DNA from 4 places in the Mesorhizobium sp. M0761 genome. Region 1 is predicted to be linked to each of the others. Evidence: riboswitches for the same ligand, from Rfam matches in the RefSeq annotation. Region 1 holds a riboswitch; each other region holds the start of a gene.
The links. A riboswitch is a leader RNA that binds a small molecule or an ion and turns the genes downstream of it on or off. The one in region 1 is predicted to bind cobalamin.

Region 1 (4,225 bases):
GGCAGTCAGCTTCGGCGTGCGGCCGGAGGATCTGTCGGCCGCCACCGGCGCGGAATATCTTTTCGAGGGCGTGGTGGACTATGTCGAGCAACTCGGCGAGGTGCAGCTTGTCTATGTCGATATCGGCCGCGCTGACCTGCCGTTGGTGACCAAGCTGCCCGGCAATGTCGAGGTCAAGCGCGGGGCAAAGCTGCGACTGACCGCGGATGCCGGGGACCTGCACATCTTCGACGCCGATGGGCACTCCTTCTCGCTCAAGCCGGTGGAAGTGAAGGCGGCTTGAGATAGCTGCGTCGTACAGGCATGAAAAAAGAGCGGCGGGCCAGGCCCGCCGCTCTTTTTTAAGCTTCGGCTGTTAGTTGTTGCCGAACCGATCCCTGTCGCTGCTCTGAGGAACGAACTTCTGTTGGTCGTTCGACGAGTTCAGCAGCTTGTAGACCGCCGAGTTGGTGCCGGTCGACGAAGTGCGGGTGGTGTCGACGGCAGCGGCCGGCTGGTTGGCGCCATTGGAGCCATAATTGTCGCTGCCGGCAAAGGCAGCGCTCGAAACAGCCAGAACGGCTGCGGTGGCAAGAACAATCTTCTTCATTTTAGTCTCCTGAATTTTTCTGATGCCGCCAGCTGCAGCGGATAAGCCCGCCACGTGCTGGAAACCGGCTTTTAGCGGCCGAAAAGGTTACGGTCGGCACCGTGGGCAGGCGCCTGCTCGGCTGGAGCCGACTTCTCAACCGAAGCCGTATGGCCACTATCGGTCGACGTAATCGCAGGCTGGTTGGCGCCGTTCGAACCGTAGTTGTCGCTGCCGGCGAAAGCGCTGCCGGAGATGGCCAAAACGGCGGCGGCAGCAAGGATGATCTTTTTCATTTCAAATACTCCTGAATTTTTTGGGATCCCGAGAGCGACGGGTTAGCCGCCCTTCTTTGGTCGGGATCAGCGATTGCCGTAGAGGTCGCGGTCGGCGCCCTGAACGACAGGCTGCTTGTCAGCGTGCGCCGGCTTCTGAATGGAAGCCGTATACGAGCTGTCGACCGAGACGGCTGGCTGGTTCGCACCATTGGAACCGTAATTGTCGCTACCGGCGAAGGCGCTGCCGGTGATCGCCAAAACGGCTGCGGCAGTGAGGATGATCTTTTTCATTTTTAGTACTCCAGTTTGTCTGTCCGTCTAGCGGCGTGTCTTGGGAGGAATTCGCGTCGTTCGGACAGCCCCGATGTGGGAAAGCCATAGGCTGGTTTCCAATCACGAAGTTGTTCCGTGTGGACCACGGTCCTGCACCTTGAAATTGTGCCAGGAAGTTCCTCTATGGTCATTTATCGCATTGTTTTCAGTTGCTTATGTCGAACCGAGTGGTTCGCTCCGGTGTCGGTTTCCGGGCCGTCGTTCACACCGTCCTGCACGCATTGTCAACAGAAACGAACCGTTCGGTTCGATTAGAGATTGCTAATAGTAACTTTTCGATACCGTTGAGCCCTTTTTGCCCCCGATCGGAACTGGATCCGCAGCGATTCGAAACGGCGATGATGGCGTCGCAAGAAACGTCTCAGCTCTTTGACCGGCGGCGGGGGGCGTATGCCGCGCGTGTCGCGCCGCATGGATATGATGTCGCTTTCATGCCGACGTCGCGATCGCTGCCGTGATTAGATGATCGCATCTCAGGTGCCGCTTCGTGACGACGCAGCGGAGAATTGGGAAGCCGGTCAGAATCCGGCGCTGCCCCCGCAACGGTGGTGGAGTTGAAGTCGCAACGGGAGACCACTGGGCAAGAGCCTGGGAAGGTGTCGCGATGGTCCGCAAGGACAACTCCAGAGCCCGGAAACCAGCCCGAGATGCATAGACTCGACTGATCGCGGTGGGCGGTCAAGAGGTGGATAGTGCATGTCCGGCGCCGCGCTGGCCTGCGTCCGATCCTTCCTCCATCACCACCAAGTTCAGTCCTTAACCCACGAGGACAGAACTATGGATACGCGCAACGACATGCTGAGGCTCCTGAACGGCCGCAAGCAAGGCTTTTCGCTGGAACAGCCCTTCTACACCGACCCGGACTATTTCAAGCTCGACATGGAGCTTATCTGGTATCGCGACTGGCTGTTCATCGGCCATGATTGCGAACTGCCGAAGCCCGGCAGCTATATCACCGTGCAGATCGGCGATTATCCGGTGGTGCTGGTCCGCGACCAGAAGGGCAACATCAACGCCTTTCACAATTCCTGCCGCCATCGCGGCAGCCGTGTCTGCAACACTGAGAAGGGCATGGCGGCAAAGCTTGTCTGCCCCTATCACCAGTGGACCTACGAGCTTGACGGCCGGCTGCTGTTTGCCCGCCAGATGGCCGACGGTTTCGACAAGAGCCAGTTCGGCCTGAAGCCCGTCGCCTGCGAGAGCGTCGGCGGCTATATCTTCATCTGCCTGGCAAAAGAACCTGCCGACTTTGCGCCGATGCGCGCCATGATAGAGCCCTACCTCAAGCCGCACGGGCTGAATGAAGCCAAGGTCGCCTTCGAGAGCACCATCATCGAGAAGGGCAACTGGAAGCTGGTCTGGGAAAACAACCGCGAATGCTATCACTGCGCCGGCAATCATCCAGAGCTGTGCAAGACATTCCCCGAAGCGCCGACGGTGACCGGCGTGCAGGGCGCCGACAGCGATCCGGAGATGCTGGCGCACTGGGCGAAATGCGAGGCGGCGGGCCTGCCGAGCAAGTTCCGCATCGATCCGGCCGGGCAATACCGCGCCACCCGCGCGCCGCTGCTGCGCGATGCCGTCAGCTACACGATGTCGGGAAAGCGCGCGGTGACGAAGAACCTGTCCGACACTGTTGCCGCCGACCGCATCGGCACCTTGATGCACTACCACTATCCGACGACCTGGAACCACATCCTGATCGACCATGCGGTCACCTTCCGGGTGCTGCCGATCAGCGCCACGCAAACCGCGGTGACGACCAAGTGGCTGGTGCACAAGGATGCGGTCGAGGGCGTCGACTACAACCTTGAGGAGCTCACCCATGTCTGGACCGAGACCAACGACCAGGACCGCCGCATCGTCGAGGAAAACGCCTTCGGCATCCTGTCGCCGGCCTATGAGCCCGGCCCCTATTCGGAGCTGCATGAGGGCGGCGTGATCCAGTTCGTCGAATGGTACGCGGCCTTCATCGGCCCGCGCCTTGCCGAAGGCGGCCGGCCGGCGCTGCGCAGCGTCGCGTGAACTGGAGCAGGCGAAGAGGGACCAGAGGATGAATGCGATGACGGATCTTGGGCTCTATCGCCATCTCGACCAGATGGCGCCGTGGAACGATAGGCTGCAGGTGCTGGAAGTGATCGGCGTCAGCGACGAGGCGCCCGACGTCAAGACCTTCACCTTCCGCTCCGACAACCAGACCTGGTTCCGCTACAAGCCGGGCCAGTTCCTGACGCTGGAACTGCCGACACCGGACGGGCCGCTGATGCGCACCTATACGCTGTCGTCGTCGCCATCGCGGCCGTTTTCGATCGCGGTGACGGTCAAGGCGCAGGCCGGCAGCATCGGCACGCGCTGGATGTTCGACCATCTGGTGCCCGGTTCGCATGTCAAGGCCTACGGACCGGCCGGCGACTTCTCGTTGCACAGCCACCCGGCGGCCAAATACCTGTTCATTTCCGCCGGCTCCGGCGTGACGCCGATGATGTCGATGCTGCGCTGGCTGAACGACTGCGCGCCATGGACCGATGTCGGTTTCGTCAACTGCGCGCGGCGTGCCGAAGAGATCATCTTCCGCAAGGAACTCGAACTGCTCGGCGGCCATATGCCCGGCCTGTCGCTCGGCTTCATGATCGAGGAACGTTCCAGCCGCGAAGGCTGGTACGGCCATATGGGCCGCATCGATGCGATCCGGCTGCCCTTGCTGGCTCCGGACTTCCGCGAGCGCGAAATCTTCTGCTGCGGCCCCGATCCGTTCATGCGCGCCGTGCGCGGCATGCTGGATGCCGCCGGCTTCGACATGACGAAATACCATCAGGAGAGCTTTGCCGCGCCTGTGGTGGAGGAAATTCCGGCGCCGTTTGCCTCCCCGGTCGAGGACGGCATCGCTGCACCTGTCGAAGCCGTGACGCCGATCCGCTTCTCGCTTTCGGAGGTCGACGCCGGCTGCGTCGCCGGCCAGACCGTGCTGCAGACCGCGCGCAGCTCGGGCGTGCGGATTCCCGCCGCCTGCGAGTTCGGCCTGTGCGGCACCTGCAAGGTGAAGAAG
Region 2 (4,225 bases), on a different contig from region 1:
GTCAAGTTCAGCAAAAGGTGATGTGGTCGTCCGCCACAGACTATTGGCTGCATGTAGGGGTGCCCTAAGTGTCTCCTTCTTGTGCTTCGCAAATGGTCGGTTGTGTGCGTCAAATTCTGCAAAAACGGGGCGGCCATGAAGCTGGTCATGCAGCTTGGCGCAGAGCGAGCTTCTTGTGCTCGCGCAGGTCGTCCATGTTGATGTATCGGTTGCGCGAACGCGAAGAGAAGCGAGTGACCCTCGGGCGACACGGTCCAAAAAAACGCAACAGGAGTTTGACCCCAACGAACCCCATCGGGTTGGGCGCCTCAGCGTGTGCAACGAAGTTCGAAGTCGACGTCAGCCGATTCAACGAGGTCACCACAACCACCGCCCGGCGGGGACATCACGGGTTTCGGAAGCGGACCCGCGATTGTGATCGAGCGCGGGTTGTCACGCCATCTTTTCGCCGCCCCACTCAAAGCTGGTGCCGTTAACCCAGAGCCAGTGGAGCAGAACCGCGATCTTGCGAGCTACCGCCACTTTTGCCTTTTTCATACCTATCCGCTTCGACAGGCGAACGCCCCACGCCTTCAGCATCGATCATTTCTTTGTCCGGTGCTTGAGGACGCTGGCCGCTTCGTATAAATAGGTCCGCAACAGCCGATCTCCCCCAGCGTGAGACACGGCCGTTGACATTTGTTCCCCCAGATTGTTTTCGCCGCGGTGTCAGACCAAGGTAGGCGTCGACGTCACTGGCCGAGGAAAAGCGCGAAGGATCATCGATCGTATGGCGGTAGGTCAACGCCGTCACGACGCCGACGCTAGGAACCGTCATAAGCCGGCGCGTGGTGTCATCCTCACGAACAAGGCGTCGTACCTGCCGGTCCAGCTTTTCCTGTTCCCTGCAAGCCTGTTCATGGACGGTCAGAAGCGGCTCGATCACGGATCGAAGCTGATGCCCGTCGACAACCAACGCCTCGACCTTTAGCCGAAGCTGCGCACCGATTGAGCGACTGAACTGCAGCCCGTACTCCTTCAGCATTGACCGGACTTGGTTCTCGAGATCGCGGCGGATGGCGATAAGTCGCGATCGCGCCACCAGGAGGGATCGGGTTGCCTGGCTCTCTGTGCTTTTGACCTTGACCTCCCGATACCAGCCGACGCGAACCAGCTCGGCCAGGCCGCGGGCATCGTTCTCATCACTTTTGTTCATTCGAACTGAAAGTGCCGCCTTCGCATGTCGAGCATCAATGCAGACAACCGGCATTCCGACCCGTTTAAGCTCATGCCAGAGCCAACTGGACATGGCGCCCGTCTCGAATCCGATGCGCTCGGTGTGCGGTGCGCGTTTGCGGAGCAACTCGGTCAGTGCTCCCGGATCGGACTTCACTTTCCCTTGGAAGACAGCCCTTCCAGCATCATCGACGACGCAAACGCTGGTCTCTCGCTGCGACACATCCAATCCGACATATTGCTTCACTGCGGCCTCCTTGATCTCACTGGTCGGCGGCTTTTGCCGTCCACCGAGTCTTCGTTCAAAGGAGCGACGGCAGCAATTACGTCATCGTGTGCAAAATCGGATCAGACTCAATCTCCCTCCATGTGCGGGCGACGTATTCTCCGTCGATCTTGAGGATGCACCACATGTCTTTGCGCCAGGGCTTCAGATGGTTCTCCGCCAGCCGTCGACGGACGGTCTCAGAAGACAGCTCTTCATGGTCGGTGAGCCGGACCATCTCCTCGGCCAGGAGGTTCGAGGGTCCAGCGGGCCCGTCCCGGTGGCGGCTTTGAGCAGGCGGTCGCCACCACAAGCGCCTCCTCCTTGCTCGATAGTTTGCGCTCAACGCCGGGTCGCCGCTCCTCGGAGAGCGCTCCCTCCAGGTTCGCTTCCACAAAGCGGCGCCGTGTCCGATAAATCGTCGATCCCGAGACCTTCAAGGGTTGCGGCGATCACCTCGTCGCTCACGCCGTCGTTCGCGGCCAAGAGGATCTGTGCGCGTTTTATTTTGCGCGTCGCGTGGCGCCCCCCGCTCATAGCGCGTCAAGTTGATCACGCTTCCGATTGGCTAAGGTCCACAAAACTTTATACTCACCTGCACCTCCTTCAGCGTGCAGGCGCAGATGAATCCGGAAATGAGTCAGTCACTTGGCGAACGACAAGCCGCGCCGCAGCCGCGCTCTACGCAGCTTTAAGGCCAGTATTTGGCCTTCATCTATGCCCGGATCTTCAAACAGCCCCGGCCGAAGCCGACATGCAGCGCCACTTCGACGTCACCGCTCCGTCCGTCCACCAGATGGTGATCACTTTAGAAAAAGCCGGCCTCGATCTCGCGCACGCCCGGGGCCGTCCGAATTCCTCCGGAAGCGCTTCCGATTTTGCGCTAAAACAACCCATCACAATCTCTGTGGAACGGTACTAGTTATCCGTGATGACGACTGGCGTGCCATTTCCCCTCGGACCACCGTTTGGCGCTCACTCCGTGAAAACCGCTTCTGCCCGCACGCACGGCTTGCGGCCGCATCGTTAAACATCGCCCCCAATGCGATCTTCTGCATTCTAACGACGTTGTCACGCGCTTGAAGTGTTGGCCGAAATCCTTCGTCGGCGACCTGCGAGGGAATGTCGCAGCCCGACAGGAATTCATTAGTTGGACAATGGTGGCAGCGGAGCAGCGCCGCCAATGGGCGACTGAATATTTCACTATGTTAGACAAGCGTAAAAGCGCGATCACATAACGACATAAACATTTCGTTATGCGCCATTGACAAAAGAGCGAACTGCTGTGATTGTCTGCGTGTCGTGGTTCTCGCGTGCGGCGCTGCCGCCGCGGAGCTAAGAGGGAAGCCGGTGCGATGCCGGCGCTGCCCCCGCAACTGTTAGCGGCGAGCCAACCCCAATCATGTCACTGAGGCGAATACCCTCAGGAAGACGGGTAGGCTATGACCCCGCGAGCCAGGAGACCTGCCACGCGAATTACGTCCACGGGCGGGGTGTCTCGGTGGCCGCTGCAACCCGGCGTTGATGCCGGCCTGCTAGCGCCTTCCTTGTCACCGACGCCCCAATCATCGGGGTATGACATGACTGTCTCTCAGCAAATTCCTGTAGCAACGCTCGGCGTGCCGCGCTTCGGTCGTCGGCGAGAACTGAAATTCGCCCTTGAAAGCTACTGGTCCGGAAAATCGTCCGCTGGCGACCTTCTTGGGACGTCGAAGGCACTCCGTGCCGCTAGCTGGGAGGAGCAGCGCGATCGCGGCGTGTCAAAAATCCCCTCGAACGACTTCTCGCTTTACGACCATGTGCTCGACACCGCAGCCACGGTCGGCGCCATTCCATCCCGGTACGGCTGGAATAGCGGCGAGGTCCCACTTGACATCTACTTCGCAATGGCGCGCGGCAACCAGGGTCAGACGGAGGATTGTGGACACGCTGGTCACCAGGAGGCGGCTCATGGACCTGGTGTAACCGCGATGGAAATGACCAAGTGGTTTGACACCAACTACCACTACATTGTGCCGGAGCTCCATGATGATCAGACGTTCGCCCTCTCGTCAACGAAGCCGGTCGATTACTTCCTCGAGGCTAAAGCTCTCGGCATTCACACACGCCCAGTCATCCTTGGACCCATCACCTTCCTCAAGCTGGCGAAATCGCCTGCCGAAGGGTTCGGTCCCATCGCGCTCCTACCGCAGCTGCTGCCCGTTTACGAGCAGCTTCTACAGAGGCTGAAGTTGTCGGGAGCCGACTGGGTGCAGATCGATGAGCCAGCGCTTGTCCTCGATCTGAACCCGAACGAACGAGCTGCGTTCGAATTCGCCTATGGCCAGCTGTCGAAAGCCGCGCCCGAGCTGAAGATCATGCTGGCTACGTATTTCGGGTCGCTGGGAGACAATCTCGAAACCGCGGTTTCTCTGCCCCTGGCCGGCCTGCATATTGATCTCGTGCGCGCTCCCGAGCAGCTGGAAACGGTGGGTCGGCTCGCTCCGAAGGATCTGGTGCTCTCGCTCGGCTTGATCGATGGCCGCAACGTCTGGCGTGCGAACCTGCCCGCCATTCTCGACCGCATCAAACCGATCGTCGCCGGCTGGCCCTTGGACCGCGTCGAAATCGCGCCTTCTTGCTCGATGCTGCATGTGCCGATTGACCTGCGCATGGAGACGGAACTCGAGGCCGACATCAGGTCGTGGCTCGCCTTCGCGGCCCAGAAGACCGACGAGCTGGTCTTGCTGGCCCGGGCCCTGTCCC
Region 3 (4,225 bases), on a different contig from region 1:
GCAAGGATTTCTCGATCCCCGCCCGGTCGGCACGCCCGATCGCCGCCACCTCGCCCGCGTGCTGTCGCGCACCGGCTTGCTGCAGATCGATTCCGTCAGCGCGGTGGTGCGCGCCCACTATATGCCGCTCTATTCGCGGCTTGGCCCCTACCCGCTGGCTTTGCTCGACAATGCGGCCATCACCCGCAAACGCACGGTGTTCGAATACTGGGCGCATGAGGCCTCGTTCCTGCCGGTCGAGACCTACCCGCTGATGCGCTGGCGCATGCAGCGGGCCGAGCAAGGCGACGAAATGTATCTCGGCCTCGCCAAATGGGGCCGCGAGCACGCCGCCTATATCGAAGAGATCTACCGCGCGGTCGCCGAGCGCGGCCCGATTGCCGCTTCGGCACTGGAAGGCCAGAAAGGTTCGGGCGGCTGGTGGGGCTGGAGCCACGCCAAGCACGCCTTCGAATGGCTGTTCTGGGCCGGACGCATCACCACGGCGCACCGCCGTGGCTTCGAGCGTTTCTACGACCTGCCCGAGCGCGTGCTGCCGCAGGCGATCCTCGATCTGCCGGTGCCGGCGGCCGAGGACGCGCACCGCGAATTGCTGCGCATTTCTGCCCGCGCCCACGGCATCGCGACGTCGGGTGACCTGCGCGATTATTTCCGCTTGTCGCCAGCCGACATGAAGGGCCGGTTGGAGGAACTGGTTGAGATGGGCGAGTTGCTGCCGGTAAACGTCGAAGGCTGGGACAAGCCGGCTTACCTCTATAAGGACGCCCGTCTGCCGCGAAAGATCGAGGCCCGCGCGCTACTGGCGCCCTTCGATCCGGTGGTCTTCGAGCGCTCGCGCACCGAGCGCCTGTTCGATTTCCACTACCGCATCGAGATCTACACCCCGGCTGACAAGCGCCAATATGGCTACTACGTCCTGCCCTTCCTGCTCGGCGACCGGATCGTCGCCCGCGTCGATCTCAAGGCCGACCGTCCCGCCGGCGTGCTGCGCGTCCACGCCGCCTACGCCGAACCCGGCGCACCGCCTGAGACCACCGCACAGCTTTTCGAGGAACTAAAGGAGATGCAGGGCTGGCTTGGCCTTGAGCGCATCGAAGTGACGCCGGCCGGCAATCTGGGGCCGGCATTGGCTAGCGAGAGAGATGGCCAACCCTTGCAGCGTCTGTCATAGACGCCTCAATAAGCCTCGTAGGTTGTGCAATGGCATCGGACAAAGTGCTCGACATGATCCATGGCGCCCTCATTGCGCATGGAATAGATGCAGTCCGCAGAGATAGGGACGTCATGCTCCAATCGAAGCAGCTTCGGTTTGAGGCTGAGGTGTTCGAGACGAGTTCTGACCGGCTGGTCCTGGAAATCTACATTTTTTCTCCGCTGCTTGATGTTCAGCCGGTCATTGAATCCTTTGCTGGCTTCGGCGACACGCGCGAACAGGAACTGAACCAGGCGTTTGAAAAGTTTCTCCGTGGTGTTTTCCATGTGGCCATTGAGGGACTGGCCGATCACGTCTGCGAGAACATGCAGGCCGAAATAGAGCTTTGGCAGCGAAGCAGCGCCAGTTGGAAGATCTGGCGAAAAGATGCCCGCTGGAAAATCTATAGCGGCCCGGTCATTTCCCAGGCCACAACCGAGCTATGCTCGCTGACACCAGGCTATCCAGCATTCTATGCCAAGCTGGAAAAGCTGTTCACAGCTTCGGTACCCCCCGGAAGCCATTTTGTCCGGACCTTTCTGGCAGGCTTGAAGGGCACGCTGATTAGTGCCGAAGTCCTTCTGGACAACGCGGTTTGGCATGAGGGACAGAATCTGGCTGTCGGTCATGACTGGGACTATAGCGATGGCTATCAAGCTATCCGACAGGTCATCCTGGCACTGCCGGAAGCCGGGACATGACAGCCCCTGCCGACATCGCCATGTCGTAGCCGTGCGTTGACACCGCCGCCCGCAAAAGCCTAAATCCGCTGCAGACGGTCCCCTGCCCGCAACGGCAAGGGCCAATAGGGAATGCGGTGCGGGATTTCGGTCCCAAATCCGCGGCTGTCCCCGCAACTGTAAGCGACGAGCCAAGGCCGAAAGCCACTGGGTAACACCGGGAAGGCGGCTAACCAAGGCGACGACCCGCGAGCCAGGAGACCTGCCGTCTGAGACAAAGTATCCGATCGCCTGGCGGGTTTCCGGGCAAGGAGCACGGTTTTTGGACCAGAACAGCAGTTTTTCGGCTGGCACAGCGGACATTGCGTCCGGGGACAACGACGCCCTGACCGGCGTGACCGTCATCGTCTGCGCCTCCTGCCGCGATGAGACCGGTTCCGACGCCCATCCGCGCGCCGGCGAATTGCTGGCTGAGGACACACGCCGCGCCGCTGCCGGCGATATCCGGGTCCGCACCGCCGAATGTCTCGGCAATTGCAAGCGCCGCCTCAGCGCCGCGATCCTGCGCGATGGCTGCTGGAGCTATGTCTTCGGCGATCTGGCCGCAACCAGCGGCGCCGACCTCGTTACCGGCGCAAAGCTCTTCGCGACTTCGGCCGACGGCCTCATCCCGTGGCGCGGCCGGCCCGATAGCCTCAAGCGCGGCCTCGTTGCCCGCATCCCACCCCTCGACATGCTGAAGGACTGACGATGAACGCTTCAAACCCGGCCGCCAACCTCTCCCGTGTTCCCTGCACTGTCGTTACAGGCTTCCTCGGCGCCGGCAAGACGACGCTGGTCCGCCATCTCCTGGAAAATGCCGGCGGCAAGCGCATCGCCATCATCGTCAACGAGTTCGGCGACATCGGCATCGACGGGGAAATCCTGAAAGGCTGCGGCATCGACACCTGCCCCGAGGAAAACATCGTCGAACTGGCCAATGGCTGCATCTGCTGTACAGTCGCCGACGATTTCGTGCCCGCCCTCGACAAGATCCTCGCGCTGACACCGAGGGTCGACCACATCCTGATCGAGACCTCGGGCCTCGCTCTGCCCAAGCCGCTGGTCCAGGCGTTCCAGTGGCCAAGCGTGAAGAGCCGGGTGACCGTCGATGGCGTCATCGCCGTGGTCGACGGCCCGGCGCTGGCTGAGGGACGCGTTGCCAACGATATGGACGCCCTGCAGGCGCAGCGTGTCCAGGACGAGACGCTCGACCATGACGATCCTGTCGAAGAAGTGTTCGAGGACCAGATCGCCTGCGCCGATTTGATCATCCTGTCGAAGAGCGATCTGATGGACGCCCCCGGTTCGGCCCGCGCCAACGCCATCATCAATGAACATTCCGCCCGCGCCGTGAAGATCGTGCCGACCGCACATGGCAAGGTCGACCCGTCGGTGCTGCTTGGCCTCGGTCTCGCCGTCGAAGACGACATCGAGAACCGCAAGTCGCATCACGACGGCGCTTTCGATCATGAGCATGACGATTTCGACACCTTCATCGTCGACATCCCCTCGATCGCCAATCCCGACGACCTGGCCAGGCGCGTCGCCACCGCCGCCGAACAGGAAAACGTGTTGCGTGTAAAAGGCTTCGTCGATGTCGGCGGCAAGCCGATGCGGCTTTTGCTGCAGGCCGTCGGCCCACGCGTCAACCATTACTATGACCGCGCCTGGGCGGCTGAGGACGATCGCCGCTCGCGTCTCGTCGTCATTGGCCTGAAGGGGCTGAACCGTCCGGCGATCGAGCGTATACTCGCCGGTTGATCTCAGGCACGAGCCGCGATGCATATACTCGCCACGACCTCCGCCTCGCTCGACGATCTCGCCGAGCCAGTTGATCTCCGGCAGACGCCGGCGGATATCGTGGCGCTGTCCTTCACCGACAGCGACCTCGCCGGCCTCGCGGCGGCCTGGAAGGCCGATGCCGTCCGCCTGCCGTCGATGCGGCTGGCGGCGCTGCGCGACCTGCGCCATCCCATGTCCGTGGACCTCTGGATCGACAGCGTCGCCCGCCACGCCAAGGTGATTTTGGTGCGCATCCTCGGCGGCTACGACTGGTGGCGCTATGGCTGCGACCAACTCGCGGTGACTGCTCGCGAACGTGGCATCAAGCTGGCGCTGCTGCCTGGTGAAAGCCATGACGAGGACCTCAGGCTGATCGAAGCCTCGACGCTGCCCCGCGCGGAGCTGGACGGCCTGCTGGGCTATTTCCGCGAGGGCGGGCCGGAGAATATGACAGCGCTGATGCAAAGATTGGCGGGGCTGGCGGGACGGGATGCGGCTTCGGCTGACCCGGTTAGCGTGCCGAAAGCTG
Region 4 (4,225 bases), on a different contig from region 1:
TTTCTTTTTACAACCCCCCCTGCCCCGGCCGCGGGCGGCCCCCCCCGCTGTCCCTCCGGGGCCCCCGCCCCCCCCCCCCCCCCCCCCCCCACCGCCGATGATGAAGGTCAAACTGCGATCAGGCAAAGCTGTCGCGCAGGCTGGTCGCGGTGCCGGTGAAGCGCGCGCGCACTATGCCGACAACTGCGCCGAGCACCAGCCAGAACACCAGATTGGTCAGCGTCACCGCCACCACGAACTGATGATGCAGGCCCTCCGGGATCGGCGTTACGAAACTGTCAGGCTGCGGCGCGCCGACAATATGCGGGGCGACGATCAGGACGACGGCGAGCACGGTCAGGGGCGCCGACGTGCGGAAGGTGATAAGGGCAAGACCGATCGCGGTTGCCATCACCGTTGCCCACCACCAGATCTGGCGCTGTATGAGATCGGCCGCCGGCATTGCCGGCAGTTCCGGCGGCAGGCCGAGCCCCGGCGCCAGCGTGAACACGGCAAAGCCCGCCAGACCCCAGAACACGCCCTGGCGCCAGCTGCCGATGCCGCCGGCGAATTCGGAAACCGCCACCAGGACCAGCGCGAAGCCGATGCCGGTGACGATATTGGCGACGACACTGAAGGCGAAACGCTCGAAGCCGTCGGCCGGTGCCCAGCCTTCGTCCTCCGCCGGCGCGGCTGCTTCAGCCGGTGCTGCGCTGCTCACCGCATTTTCCGCCGGCGCGGCGGTGCTCATGGCATTGGTGTCCGCAGCGTTGGCGGCGGGCACCGCGGCATGCTGATGCTCGTGGCCGCCACCAGCCTTTTCGTAGACCTCCGCCTTGAGGATCAGCGGCACGGTGGCGTAGGCCTGCATGCAGGCGAGAGCGACACCGGCCACGAGCCCTGCGATCGCCGCGATGAACACGACGTTGCGAAACAGGTTCATGATGTCAGATCCTCGTCAGTGGCAGGGAAACGCCATCGAATGGCGATAGTCGTGCGCCGCATTGTGGACCGCATCGATGTGCGAGAAACCGACAACGCCGACGACGAAAATGCCCAGAAACGCGCTAAGCACGAGCTGCATGAAGCGCGACTGCGAGGAGACGGAAGCGCCGAGGGAGACGGAAGCGGTATTCATATCTTGTCCTTTCGCCCTCCACCCGAGGGCATCGAAGTCAGTTCCCTGTCGCCGGCAGGTCTCCTGGCTCGCGGATCAGCGCCCTTCCCCACCTTCCCGAAGAAAAAATCCCCAGTGGCTTGGAGAGGACTACCGCACACAGTTGCGGGGGCAGCCACGGCATTGGGCAACAAGTCAGCCCTCACCGCATTCCCTCTTGGTCCCTAACGGAACCGACGACATGCATGACTATAGGCTGAAACGGTCGCATCCGGCAAACCAAATTCCGCCGGCCAACAGCGCGAATGCGCCATGCGGCGTTACGGGTTCAACGCGGTGATCCGCTCGGCAACCAGCCGCTGCAGCCGCCACAGATGGCGATCGTGAATGCCGCGCTCTTCAAGGTTTTTCACCGTGTTGTAGAGATAGTCGGCGCCCGACCCCCAGTGCCCGCAGGACGTTGCCAGCCTTTCGACGACCTTGCCCTCGTCGAGCGGTCCTGAATAGGTCAGGCCGTTGCGGTTGATGACGAAGGCCAATGCCCTGAGCGGTCCGGCCTCGCTTGCAAGCTTGAGCATGCGCGGCCGGTAGCTTGTCGGCTTCAGCGTGACTTCGCGCCGGAAAAGCCGGCCCAACTGCTCGCGCCGGTTATTGTCGGTCAGCCGAAAGGCGACGCCCTTGCATTGTCCGCCACGGTCCAGCGCCATCATCAGGCCGGGGCTGTCCTTGGTGCCGCGCCAGCGCGTCATGTTCATGCAAAAGGATCGATGCCAGCCGCACGCCAAGGCAACGCGGTCCTCGACATAATCTATTTCCGGTTTCCAGATCAGCGATCCATAGCCGAACAGCCATAGCGGTTCGCTGTCCGGGAGTTCGACCTGCAATTCATCCAGCAGCGCGTCATAGTCGGCTTCATCGAGATGCATCGCGTCCGGATCAGGCCCGGGGTCCCTGATCTCGCGCCAGCAGCGCGCGACCAGCTCCAGCGTAAGCGACATCTGTCGTGCGGCCACGTCCGAATCCCCCCAATTCCGAATGTCCCATGTCTACGACATGATTATGCGCCGCGCCTGCAACCGGCAATGCGGCACTCTGATTGACAAACGATTTGCCGGGGTGTCGGCTGACGCTTCATAGGAAGCCAGCCATGCATCCCAACCCGAGCGAGCGCGACCCCTATAACGGCCTGAGCCGGGCCCAACCGACGCTACCGTCGTCGGCCTATTGGGATAGCGAGGCTTACCAGCGCGATCTCGAGGCCATCTGGTACAAAAGCTGGCTGCTCGTCTGCCGCGAGGCCGATCTTGCCCAGCCTTTGGCATTCAGGACATTCCGCGTCGGCACGCAGGAAATCGTCGTGCTGCGCGACGACACCGGCGAGTTGCGCGCCTTCCACAACACCTGCCGGCATCGCGGCTCGCAGCTTTGCCAGGAAAGCGAGGGCCGGCTGAAAGCGCGGCTCATCACTTGCCCCTACCACGCCTGGTCCTACTCGCTGCGCGGCGATCTCGTGCGCGTTCCCTCGAAATCGCTGCCAGATGGTTTCGACAAGGCCGATCATCCGCTCTACCAGGTGGCGCTGTCGGTGTGGCGCGGTTTTGTCTTTGTGAACCTTCAGCAGGCTGCGGCCGGCTCCGCCGGGACCTCCTTCGATCCCGCATCCGGCGACCTCGCCAACTGGCCGCTGGAAACGCTGGTATCAGGCCGTGTCCTGCGCAAGGTGATGAACTGCAACTGGAAGATCTTCTGGGAAAACTTCAACGAGTGCCTGCATTGCCCGGGCGTCCACAAGGACCTGTCTCGGCTGGTGCCGATATACGGCCGCGGCCTGATGAGCCGGCACGACGACCCCGACTGGGTCCGCCATGCCGACAATGACGCGCCGGAGTTTTCGGGTGGCCTGCGCGCCGGCGCCGAGACCTGGTCGCGCGACGGACATGCCCATGGCCCGGTCTTACCGGGCCTGACGCCAGCCGAGCGTGCGGCCGGACAGACCTATGCCACCAGCCTGCCCTCGATGTTCATCGTCGGCCATGTCGATTATGTCAGGACGGTGCGACTGATGCCGCTCGGTCCCGAACAGACCGAACTCACCGCCGAGTGGCTGTTCGCGCCCGAGGCGCTTGCCGAGACCGACATCGACAATGTCGTCGCCTTCGGCACCCAGGTGCTGGAGGAGGATGCCGCGATCTGTGAGATCAATCAGAAAGGCCTGCGCTCGATGCGCCACCAGGCCGGCGTGCTGATGCCGGAGGAGTACGATCTGCACCGCTTCCACAACTGGGTGCGCGAGCGGCATGCAGCGCTTGAGGCAACCGCCTGATCGGCGACTAAAGCGACTTCGGCAAATAGCGCCAGGTGATAAAGCCGCAAACAGCGGCCAGAATGCCCAGCGTCACGAACACCGAGCCGAGGCCGAAAAACGCCAGCACCACCGAATAGACCAGCGGCGGCGTCAGCTCGGAAAAGTCGAGATAGGTGCGGTAGACCGCGGCCATCTGCGCCCGCTCATAGGACCGCACCGAGCGCATGAAGGCGGTCGAGCCCAGTGCATCGAGCGCGATGGTGAAGAAGGCGCCGCAGAGCAGGAAAAAGCCCGTAAGCAGCGGCGCGGTAGTGCCGACCGCGCCCGCCGCAAGCAGCGTCGCCGACATCGCGAAATAGGCGAAGGTCATGGTGCGCCGGCCGCCGAAGCGTTTTCCCGCTTTGCCCCAGAAGATCGCCATGAACAACAGCGCATTGCCGGCCGAAACCAGCAGGCCGCCGGCAAGCTTGCCCTCGCCGGTAATCACCATGAACAGCGGCCCGTAGACGAAGAACGTCGTCCAGAAGCATGACCGGCCGAAGGCGATCAGCCAGGCCAGCCTGAGCCTGGGTTGTGCTACGAAGCGGCCGATATTGGCCAGCGGATTGGCCGGCCGCGTCTTGCCGGGCCGGATCGACTGGTTGTCGCCCAGCCTGTAGGTCCAGAACAGCGCCAGCAAGGCCAACGCAAACACCGCCACCGCGCCATGCGCGGCATAGATGCCGTAGCGTGTGTAGAGGAAGATGCCGAGTGTCGGCCCGCCGGTCCAGGCCAGCATCGACCACGCCATGCGCAGCGATTCGGCCTGCATGAAATCGGTCTTG

Region 2: another riboswitch for cobalamin. It lies ahead of metE (5-methyltetrahydropteroyltriglutamate--homocysteine S-methyltransferase); the one in region 1 lies ahead of NKI32_RS11510 (aromatic ring-hydroxylating oxygenase subunit alpha).
Region 3: another riboswitch for cobalamin. It lies ahead of NKI32_RS23860 (DUF1636 family protein); the one in region 1 lies ahead of NKI32_RS11510 (aromatic ring-hydroxylating oxygenase subunit alpha).
Region 4: another riboswitch for cobalamin. It lies ahead of NKI32_RS23625 (CbtB domain-containing protein); the one in region 1 lies ahead of NKI32_RS11510 (aromatic ring-hydroxylating oxygenase subunit alpha).

Annotation. Positions count from the first base shown of each region.
Region 1 covers NZ_JAMYPF010000005.1:384,329-388,553, reverse strand. Annotated here, with positions in the region: gene NKI32_RS11530 (ABC transporter ATP-binding protein) at 1-283, shown strand, start outside; gene NKI32_RS11525 (DUF680 domain-containing protein) at 356-589, opposite strand; gene NKI32_RS11520 (DUF680 domain-containing protein) at 661-864, opposite strand; gene NKI32_RS11515 (DUF680 domain-containing protein) at 931-1,137, opposite strand; cobalamin riboswitch at 1,638-1,839, shown strand; gene NKI32_RS11510 (aromatic ring-hydroxylating oxygenase subunit alpha) at 1,957-3,204, shown strand; gene NKI32_RS11505 (FAD-binding oxidoreductase) at 3,242-4,225, shown strand, end outside.
Region 2 covers NZ_JAMYPF010000036.1:19,151-23,375, forward strand. Annotated here, with positions in the region: partial or broken gene NKI32_RS31040 (IS110 family RNA-guided transposase) at 433-1,462, opposite strand; partial or broken gene NKI32_RS31045 (helix-turn-helix domain-containing protein) at 1,587-2,017, opposite strand; cobalamin riboswitch at 2,767-2,966, shown strand; gene metE (5-methyltetrahydropteroyltriglutamate--homocysteine S-methyltransferase) at 3,061-4,225, shown strand, end outside.
Region 3 covers NZ_JAMYPF010000017.1:45,173-49,397, forward strand. Annotated here, with positions in the region: gene NKI32_RS23850 (winged helix-turn-helix domain-containing protein) at 1-1,171, shown strand, start outside; gene NKI32_RS23855 (DUF6348 family protein) at 1,201-1,893, shown strand; cobalamin riboswitch at 1,952-2,156, shown strand; gene NKI32_RS23860 (DUF1636 family protein) at 2,195-2,620, shown strand; gene cobW (cobalamin biosynthesis protein CobW) at 2,623-3,675, shown strand; gene cobN (cobaltochelatase subunit CobN) at 3,694-4,225, shown strand, end outside.
Region 4 covers NZ_JAMYPF010000017.1:4-4,228, forward strand. Annotated here, with positions in the region: gene NKI32_RS23620 (CbtA family protein) at 119-922, opposite strand; gene NKI32_RS23625 (CbtB domain-containing protein) at 938-1,117, opposite strand; cobalamin riboswitch at 1,154-1,349, opposite strand; gene NKI32_RS23630 (gamma-glutamylcyclotransferase) at 1,417-2,109, opposite strand; gene NKI32_RS23635 (aromatic ring-hydroxylating oxygenase subunit alpha) at 2,244-3,419, shown strand; gene NKI32_RS23640 (MFS transporter) at 3,427-4,225, opposite strand, start outside.